2 regions of the Kitasatospora sp. NPDC059795 genome follow, and region 1 is predicted to be linked to the other one. Evidence: riboswitches for the same ligand, from Rfam matches in the RefSeq annotation. Region 1 holds a riboswitch; the other holds the start of a gene.
The links. Region 1 has a riboswitch for S-adenosylmethionine ahead of ACFV4P_RS11210 (aminotransferase class V-fold PLP-dependent enzyme). Riboswitches for the same ligand answer to the same signal wherever they lie in the genome.
Positions count from the first base shown of each region.

Region 2: it holds a riboswitch for S-adenosylmethionine, as region 1 does, so the genes downstream of both, thrC (threonine synthase) here and ACFV4P_RS11210 (aminotransferase class V-fold PLP-dependent enzyme) in region 1, are expected to answer to the same signal.

Region 1 covers NZ_JBHWID010000004.1:366,073-370,989, reverse strand. The annotation lists gene ACFV4P_RS11220 (rhomboid family intramembrane serine protease) at 1-671, shown strand, start outside; gene ACFV4P_RS11215 (Lrp/AsnC ligand binding domain-containing protein) at 668-949, shown strand; gene ACFV4P_RS11210 (aminotransferase class V-fold PLP-dependent enzyme) at 951-2,327, opposite strand; SAM riboswitch class IV at 2,375-2,492, opposite strand; gene trpD (anthranilate phosphoribosyltransferase) at 2,625-3,695, opposite strand; gene ACFV4P_RS11200 (hypothetical protein) at 3,866-4,291, opposite strand; gene ACFV4P_RS11195 (heme-copper oxidase subunit III) at 4,627-4,917, shown strand, end outside.
Region 2 covers NZ_JBHWID010000019.1:69,489-74,405, forward strand. The annotation lists gene ACFV4P_RS30605 (trehalose-6-phosphate synthase) at 1-1,298, opposite strand, end outside; gene ACFV4P_RS30610 (glucosyl-3-phosphoglycerate synthase) at 1,457-2,455, opposite strand; SAM riboswitch class I at 2,595-2,723, shown strand; gene thrC (threonine synthase) at 2,741-4,021, shown strand; gene ACFV4P_RS30620 (MoaD/ThiS family protein) at 4,051-4,329, shown strand; gene ACFV4P_RS30625 (cold-shock protein) at 4,903-4,917, shown strand, end outside.

The DNA.
Region 1 (4,917 bases):
TGAACCCGATGTACGGCAGCGGCGCCGCCCGGGCCTGCGCCGAGCAGCGCTACGAGCACCGCTGGGGCGCCGTGCCCGCCGAACTGCTGAGCGGCCACCCCCTGGCGGCCGACCGGCTGACCTCGGCGACGCCCGGCTGCACGCTCCCCCCGACGCCCGGCAAGATCCCCGAACTCTCCGTCCTCACCTCGCTGTTCGTCCACGCCGGGTGGCTGCACCTGATCGGCAACCTGCTGTTCCTGTTCGTCTTCGGCCCGGCCGTGGAGACCCGGCTCGGCCGGCTGCGCTTCCTGACCGGCTACCTGGCGATCGGATACCTGGCCACCTACGGCTACGCGATCGCCGAGGCGCACACCGCGGACGGCACCCGCGCCCTGATCGGCGCGTCCGGCGCGATCGCCGGGGTGCTGGGCGCGTACCTGCGGCTGTGGCCGAGAGCCCGGGTGACGGTGCTGGTGCCGGTCCTGCTCTTCCTCCCCCTGCGGTTCCCGGCCTGGCTGGTGCTCGGCCTGTGGTTCGCGCTGCAGTGGTGGTCCGTCAGTTCCGGCGGCAGCGGAGTGGCGTACCTGGTGCACGTGATCGGCTTCGCGACGGGGTGGCTGTTCGCCTGGGCCGCCCGTCCGGCGGGCGATACCCTGAGCGCACCTTCTCGAACAGGAGTTGCTCAGTGATCACCGCGATCGTCCTCATCAATACCAGCGTCGACCGGATCCCCGAGATCGCCGAGGCGATCGCGGCCATCGAGGGCGTCAGCGAGGTCTACTCCGTCACCGGCACCTACGACCTGGTCGCGATGGTGCGGGTGCGCAACCACGAGGACCTGGCCGAGGTGATCCCCGGCCGCCTCAACAAGGTCCCGGGCGTCTCCAACACCGAGACCCACATCGCGTTCCGCACCTACTCGCAGCACGACCTGGAGGCCGCGTTCTCGCTCGGCCTGGACGGCTGACTCAGCGCTGCCGACCCCGGTCGATCTGCTCGGTCGCCACGCAGCGCCCGCCCTCGTTGCGGTAGCTCCACCGCGCGCCGTCGGTGACCAGGTCCCGAACGGCCGTCAGGAACCGGTCCAGGTGCTCGACGGGGGTGCCGGCGCCGAAGCTGACCCGGATCGCGTTCAGGCTGCGCTCCCCCGGCAGCGAGGGCTCGGGCGCCCCGCACTGGCTCGGCGCGGCGTCCTCGCCGCCCAGCAGGGTCCGCACCAGCGGGTGCGCACAGAACAGGCCGTCCCGGACGCCGATGCCGTACTCGGCGGACAGCGCGGCCGAGAAGTGCGAGCTGTTCCAGCCGCGCACCACGAACGACACCACGCCGACCCGGTCCGCGCCCTCGCCGAACAGGCTCAGCACCCGCACCTCGGGGATCGCCGCCAGACCCTCCGTCAGCTTCGCGACCAGCGCCCGCTCGCGGGCCTCCAGCGTGTCGAAGCCCGCCTCGGTGAGCGCCCGGCAGGCCGAGGCGATCGCGTACGCGCCGATCACGTTCGGCGAACCGGCCTCGTGCCGGGCCGGGCCGCTGTGCCACTCCACCGCCACCGAGCCGTCCAGCTCCCGGGCCACCGTCCGGCTCGCCCCGCCGCCGGCCAGGTACGGCTCCGCCGCGTCCAGCCAGTCCGACCGGCCCGCCAGCACGCCCGCGCCGAACGGCGCGTACAGCTTGTGGCCGGAGAACGCGATCCAGTCGACGTCCAACTCCCGTACCGACACCCGGTGGTGGGGCGCCAGCTGGGCCGCGTCCAGCACCACCCGGGCGCCGTAGCGGTGCGCGACCGCGGTCAGCTCCTCGACCGGCCACAGCTCGCCGGTGACGTTCGACGCCCCGGTCACGCAGAACAGCTTCGGCCCCTCCGCCGCCCCGAGCAGCGCCTCCTCCAGCGCGGCCACCGCCTCGGCGTGCGAACGCGGCGCCCGCAGGTAACGCACCGTCAGGCCCTCGCGGCGCCACGGCAGCAGCGACGCGTGGTGCTCGGTCTCGAACGCGAACACCTCGGTCCCGGCGGGCACCGCCCCGGCCAGCAGGTTCAGCGAATCGGTGGTCGCCCGGGTGAACACCACCTGGTCGCCGTCCCGCAGGTCCAGGAACTCCGCGACGGTCCGCCGGCTCTGCTCGAACAGGTCGGTCGACAACTGCGACAGGTATCCCGCGCCCCGGTGCACCGACCCGTAGTACGGCGCGTACGCCGCCACGTCGTCCCACACCCGGGCCAGCGCCGGCGCGCTCGCCGCGTAGTCCAGCGCCGCGTACCCGACCTTCTCCCCCGACGCCAACGGCACCTCGACGTCCTGGCCCAGCACGGCCAGCGGCTCACAGATCTCGACGGCGACAGACATGGATGCACTCCTCCACGGGGTAAGGACCCCGGGGTGCATCAACCGGAAGTCCGCGCTTGCCGCGCGGACGGATCGCCACGCAGCCCGGTCCTCACCCAGGGCACCCCGCCACGGACGGAGGGTTGCCGGACAGCAAGCTGGGGCTTGTCGCTGCCACTCATGACCTGCGCAGCACACTACACGAACGCCCCGCCGCCTCAACCCCCGTCCACCACCCGGACACCCCCGGAACGGCAAGGTCCGCCCGACGAGGGGTCAACTCCCCACGCCGGACGGACCGTTGACCGAAGTCGACCGCTACTGCGTGGCCTCCGCCCACCGCTTCAGCAGCTCCCCCGCCGCCCCGGAATCGATCGCCGCCGCCGTCCGCGCCATCGCCGCCCCCAACTGCTCGCTCAGCGGCGCATCCGTCAGCTCCAGCGCCACCAGCGCGGCCGCGCTGTTGAGCACCACCGCGTCCCGCACCGGCCCCCGCTCGCCGTTCAGCACCCGCCGGGCGACCGCCGCGTTGAACTCCGCGTCGGCCCCGCGCAGCGCCTCGATCCCGACCAGTTCGATCCCGACGTCCCGCGGGTCGAACCGCGTCTCCGTCACCTCGCCGTCCCGAATCACCCAGACGTGGGACGTGGTGGTGATCGTCAGCTCGTCGAGCCCGTCGTCACCCCGGAACACCAGTCCCTGCCCGCCGCGCCGCGCCAGCACCCCGGCGATCAGCCCCGCCAGCCGGGTGTCGAAACAGCCCACCGCGTGGGCGCCGACCTTGGCCGGGTTGGTGAGCGGGCCGAGGATGTTGAAGACCGTGGGGACGGCGAGCTCGGCCCGGGCCTGCGCGGTGTGCCGCATCGACGGGTGGAACTTCGCGGCGAAGCAGAAGGTCAGTCCGACCTCCTCGGCCACCGCCGCGACCCGCCGGGCGTCCAGGTCCAGGTTGATGCCGAGCCGTCCGAGCACGTCCGAGGAGCCGGACGCCGAGGAGGAGGCCCGGTTGCCGTGCTTGACCACCTTCGCGCCGGCCGCCGCGGCGGCCACCGCCGACATGGTGGAGATGTTGACGGTCTTGGCGCGGTCGCCGCCGGTGCCGACGATGTCGACGGCCGGCCCGGGGATGTCCAGCGGCAGGGCGTGCGCGTACATCGCCTCGACCAGGCCGGAGATCTCCTCGACCGTCTCGCCCTTGCCGCGCAGCGCGATCAGGAAGCCGGCCACCTGCACGGGGCTGGCCTCGCCGCTCATGATGCGGTCCATCGCCCAGGCGGTGTCGGCCTGGGAGAGGTCCTCGCCGTGCACCAGGGCCGTCAGGATGTCGGGCCAGGAGCGAACCACCTGCGCGGGGTCGCTACCGCCGTTCGCAGAGTGCACGTTCACCATGGCCGTCTCCAGCTCTCGTCTTGTCGCAGAGGAATTGGAGTCAGCCTATCGAGCGAGCGGGGACGGCCGCCCTGACTTGCCGTCCCCTTCTCTCCAGTTGAGACGCCCGCCGAGACGATCGACCGGAACGACGGGCCGAAACGGTCGGCCGAGACGACCGGCCGGAACGCTCAGCGCGCGGCCGGCGTCCGCCGCGCCACCCGGGCCCGCAGCAGCGTGGTCGCCGCGTCGGCCAGCGCGACCGGGTCGACCGGGTGCGAGATCGCCGCGTCGGCGCGGCTCCAGGCGGCCAGCCAGGAGTCCTGCGGCCGGCCGATCAGCACCAGCACCGGCGGGCAGCCGTAGATCTCGTCCTTCAGCTGCCGGGTCAGCCCCAGCCCGCCGGCCGGCACCGCCTCGCCGTCCAGCACGCACAGGTCGACGCCGCCCTTCTCCAGTGCGCGCAGCACCGCGGGGGCGGTGGCGCACTCCTGGTACTCCAGGGCGGGGAGGTCCCCGGCGGGGCGGCGGCCGAGGGCGAGAGTCACCTGCTCGCGGGTGTTGCGGTCGTCGCTGTAGACGAGAACGGTGAGCGTCCCGTCGGAGTGCTGCGCCATGTCCCCTGCTTCCTGGTGCTCGTCCTCTTATATGTGTTCGTTGCGTCCACGGTGTCCGCACGGGCCCACGCATGCGCGCGACCCCCGACCGAACGGCCCAGTGTGACCCGGACCACGTCCTGGGACGGATGCTACTCCGGCGGGCCCGTCCTGAAGAGACCCCGACGCGATCTCGCTCAAGCCGCCGCGCCACGGGCTCACCCCGACGGCCCAGTTCCCTCACCCGGTCCGAACAACCGTCAGAAAACGGACGGCCCGCGAGGCGGGCATACCTCACGCACCGGACACTCCGAGGGAGACCCCCCGGCGTGAAGACGGAATAAGGGACCGACATAATGTCCGTCGTGGCGACAGCAACAGCAACAGAAACCGGACACGCGCACGGAGCGGTCAACAGGCCGAACCTGGTCAGCGTGGGAACCATTGTCTGGCTGAGCTCGGAGCTGATGTTCTTCGCGGCCCTGTTCGCGATGTACTTCACCCTCCGCTCGGTCAAGGGCGCCGAGTTCTGGCACGAGAAGGCCCATGCCCTCAACGTGCCCTTCTCCTCGGTCAACACCACGATCCTGGTGCTCTCCTCGCTCACCTGCCAGCTCGGCGTGTTCGCCGCCGAGCGCGGTGACGTG
Region 2 (4,917 bases), on a different contig from region 1:
TCGGCGAGTTCCGCGTGGGCGCCGGCCTCGCGGGAGAGGACGAGGGCGCAGCCGTTGTCGGAGACGACGGGGACTTCCTTGGCGACCAGGTTCATGCCGTCGCGGACGGGGTTGACCAGGGCGACGTCGGCGAGGCGGTACGCGGCGAGGGAGCGGGGGAAGTCGTCGTTGACGTGCAGGATGAGCGGCTGCCAGCCGGCGGTGCCGAACTCGGCGTTGATCTCCTCGGCGATCCGCTGCACCGCCGCGGTGTAGTCGCGGTACTCGACGAGGTCGGTCCGCGAGGGGTAGGCGAAGGCGATGTGGACGACCCGGTCGCGCCATTCGGGGCGGGTGCGGAGCAGGTGCCGGTAGGCGAGCAGGCCGCGGACGATGTTCTTGCTGAGTTCGGTGCGGTCGACCCGGACGATGGTGCGCCGGTGGCCGACGGCTTCGCGGAGGGCGGCGAGGCGTTCGTCCACGTCGGGCCGGTGGGCGCGTTCGCGCAGGAACTCGCCGTCGGCGCCGAGTCCGTGGACGCCGAGCCGGGTGGTGCGGCCGGCGTACGTGACGGCGAGGACGTCGCGGTCGACGCTCGCGCCGAGGACGGCTTCGCAGCAGTCGGCGAAGGCGAGGGCCCAGCGGCGGGTGAGGAAGGCGGCGCGGTCGGCGCCGAGGATGCCGAGGAGGACGTCGGCGGCGATGTCGTCGGGCAGCAGCCGGTAGTAGTCGGGCGGGGCCCAGGGGGTGTGCGAGAAGTGGCCGATGCGCAGGTCGGGGCGGAGTTCGCGGAGCAGCGCGGGGGCCAGTGAGAGGTGGTAGTCCTGCACCAGGACGGCCGCGCCGGGGGCGGCTTCGGTGGCGAGGGCTTCGGCGAAGGCGGTGTTGTAGGCGCGGTAGGCGGCCCATTCGTCGCGGAAGTCGGCGTCGAAGGCGGGCTTGGTGGGGATGTCGTACAGCAGGTGGTGGACGAACCACAGGGTGGAGTTGGCGACGCCGTTGTAGGCGCGGGCGAAGGTCTCCGGGTCGATGTCGAGCATGCGGACGGCCTGTCCGCCGACGTCGTGGCCGGCCCGGTCGAGGCGGCCGTCGGGGGCCTGCCGGGCGGCGGTGCGGTCGGCGTCGGAGAGGGCGGCGCAGACCCAGACGGCGTTCGGGTCGTCGATCGCGGAGAGCCCGGAGACCAGGCCGCCGCCGCCTCTGCGGAGGCTCAGCGTGCCGTCGTCCTCCGTGCGGAAGGACACCGGGCCGCGGTTGGAGGCCACCAGGATCGGGGCGGCTCCGGACTGCGTGGGGCGTTCGGACGCGTGATCGGCCATACAGCCAACCTTGCCGTGTGATCAGCCGACCAAACCACCCGGCGCGGCCTGCGCCGGGTGAACAGCGGGGGGTCGGCCCGGCCGTGCCCGGCAAGCCGAAGGCGATCGGCGGGCCTCTGCGACCGATCACGGCCCCTCCCCGGGATGTGGGCGGGTGGTCAGCGGTTGCGGTACTCCGGGACGGTGATCATCGGGGGGCGTTCGGTGGCGGCGACGGGGTGGGTGCGGGGGGTGAAGCCTGCGGCGGTGCGGGTGTACTGGGTGAGCAGCGGGCGGACCAGGTCGGCGTCGGCCTTGAGGCGGTGGGTGCGGTCGAGGCGTTCCAGGGCGGTGCGGTAGATGGTGGCGGCCATCCGGCCGAGGGCCTGGCCGTCCTGGTGGCGGTGGTGCCGGACGCCGACGTCGACCTGGGCCAGTGCGTCCAGCCCGACCAGTTCCAACGCGTCCACCAGCAGGCCGAGTTCGACGCCGTAGCCGGTCGGGAAGGGCAGTCGTTCGAGCAGGCTGCGGCGGGCCGCGTACTCGCCGCCGAGCGGCTGGACGAAGCCGGCCAGCTGCGGCCAGTGCAGGTTGAGCAGCGGGCGGGCGACCAGTTCGGTGACCCGGCCGCCGCCGGCCGGGACGATCGCGCCGTCGGTCTCGAACGGGCGGTCGTACATGGCCTTGACCAGGTGCACGGCGGGGTCGGTGAGCAGCGGGCCGACGATGCCGGAGACGAACGCCGGGTCGAATTCGCGCAGGTCGGCGTCGATGTAGCAGACGATCGCGCCGCTGCTGGCGAGCAGCGAGCGCCACAGCACCTCGCCCTTGCCGGCGGCGGCGGGCAGCCGGGGCAGGATGGCGTCCCGGTGGACCACCCGGGCGCCGGCGGCGGCCGCGGCGGCGGCGGTGCCGTCCACCGAGCCGGAGTCGACCACCAGGAGTTCGTCGACCAGCGGGACGCGTTCCATCAGCTCGGTGCGGATCGCGGTGACGATCTCGCCGACGGTGGGCTCCTCGTCGAGGGCGGGCAGCACCACGCTGACGGTGCCCGCCGGGCCGGCGGCGCGCTTGGCGGCGAGCAGCCGGTCGAGCGGTCGGTCGGCGGCCGCCCAGGACCGGCGGCGCAGCCAGTCGGCCACTTCCGGCAGGACCCCGGGCTCGGGCTGCTCGGGCAAGATCTCGCTCCCTGTCTCGGTCCGTCTCGGGTGTCGGACGGTGGGGTTGGACGGCACGGGCCTTCGGTTACAGTCTTCGTACTGCGGTCGGACCTTCGCACGTCGGGGTCGCTCGCAGCGTACGACCACAACTTCACAGAGCTCATCCAGAGGGACTGAGGGAACGGCCCGTCGAAGTCCCGGCAACCCTCCCGCGCGGCCTCGCAGGCCCGGCGGGACAGGTGCCAATTCCGTCCCGGGCGCGACCGCGACCCGGGGAAGATGAGGAGAAAGGGCCTCGCCACCATGGCTGTTGACACCCCCGCACCTGCCGCCGTCGACCTCGGTCCGGCCACCGCGCTGTCCTGTCGCGAGTGCGGCACCCGCTTCCCGCTCGGCCCGAGCTTCGCCTGCCTGGAGTGCTTCGGCCCGCTGGAGATCGCCTACGACTACGCGGGACACGACGCCGAGGAGCTGCGCAAGCGGATCGAGGCCGGCCCGGCGTCGATCTGGCGCTACGCCCCGCTGCTGCCCGTCCCCGCCGACGTCGCGGACAAGCCGAACCTGAACCCGGGCTGGACCCCGCTGGTGAAGGCCGACAACCTGGGCCGCGAGCTGGGCTTCACCGCGCAGCTGCACATCAAGGACGACTCCGGCAACCCCACCCACTCCTTCAAGGACCGGGTGGTGGCCTGCGCGATCGAGGCCGCCCGGGCGTTCGACTTCACCACGCTGTCCTGCTCCTCCACCGGCAACCTGGCGGGCGCGGTCGGCGCCGCCGCGGCCCGGGCCGGCTTCAAGTCCTGCGTGTTCATCCCGCACGACCTGGAGCAGGGCAAGGTCGTGATGGCCGGGGTGTACGGCGGCGAGCTGGTCGGCATCGACGGCAACTACGACGACGTGAACCGGTTCTGCTCGGAGCTGATCGGCGACCCGGCCGGCGAGGGCTGGGGCTTCGTCAACGTCAACCTGCGCCCGTACTACGGCGAGGGCTCCAAGACCCTGGCGTTCGAGATCTGCGAGCAGCTCGGCTGGCGGCTGCCCGAGCAGATCGTCATCCCGATCGCCTCCGGCTCCCAGCTGACCAAGATCGACAAGGGCCTGCAGGAGCTGATCAAGCTCGGCCTGGTCGAGGACCGCCCGTACAAGATCTTCGGCGCCCAGGCCGAGGGCTGCTCCCCGGTCTCCGCCGCCTTCAAGGCCGGCCGCGACGTGATCAAGCCGGTCAAGCCGGACACCATCGCCAAGTCGCTGGCGATCGGCAACCCGGCCGACGGCCCGTACGTGCTCGACATCGCCCGCCGCACCGGCGGCGCCGTCGAGGACGTCACGGACGCCGAGGTGGTCGAGGCGATCCGGCTGCTGGCCCGTACCGAGGGCATCTTCGCGGAGACGGCCGGCGGCGTCACCGTCGGCGTGCTGAAGAAGCTGGTCGAGACCGGGCAGCTCGACCCGAGCAAGGAGACCGTCGCGATCAACACCGGCGACGGCCTGAAGACCCTCGACGCGGTCGCCGACTCCGGCATGACCGCCGTGATCCGCCCGACGCTGGAGTCCTTCCGCGCCGCCGGCCTCGCCTCCGCCTGATCCCCCACGTCTTCCGAGGAGCACCCCCCATGAGCGCCACCGTCCGCATCCCCACCATCCTCCGCACCTACACCGGCGGCGCCGCCGAGGTGACCGCCGAGGGCGCCACCCTGGCCGCCGTCGTCGCGGACCTGGAGGCCAACCACGCGGGCATCGCGGCCCGCCTGCTGGACGACACCGGCAAGCTGCGCCGCTTCGTCAACGTGTACGTCAACGACGACGACGTGCGCTTCGCGGAGGGCCTGGAGACCGAGATCAAGGACGGCGCCTCGGTGTCGATCATTCCGGCGGTGGCCGGCGGCTGCTGACGCCGCCCCGTGCATTCGCCCTGCCGCCGTCAGGCCTCGGAATTCGATTTCCGAGCCGCCTGGCGGCGGCTTCGCGCACTGTGCCCGCCACCTGTTCCCGGATGCGGGCAGCCGTGATTACGGACCGGCGGGTCGCGGGAATTCCCGGACCCCCGGGGGAGTAGAGTGCCGGGGAAGCCGTTCCCCTCCACGGCCCGTTCCAATCCTCGTTTTTCCCCGCACCGCACCTCGCGCCGGCCCCGCCCCGTCCCGCGCTTCGAGACATGCGCCGGACCGTTCACCGCCCCATCTGTAAGGCCGCCGTCAGAATTCTTCCGGCGATTTGCGGTGACACGTCCGTTATGCCCGGTGGCAATTGTCGCGCCGCATACCTTTCGCCCCGTCATATCCCCTGCGGGGCAAGGACTTTCCGCGAAATTAGGGCCTGTTGCAGAGGGCGCATATCCGGATACATTCAGCCGCGACAGAGGCTGCGCCGTACGGGGGGGATCCCCACAAGGCCGGTCTTCCAGACCTCCGGGTCCGCGTCCCGCGGATCTCTGAAGGGCCAGCACAGCACAAGGGGAGTTCGGAATGGCTCAGGGCACC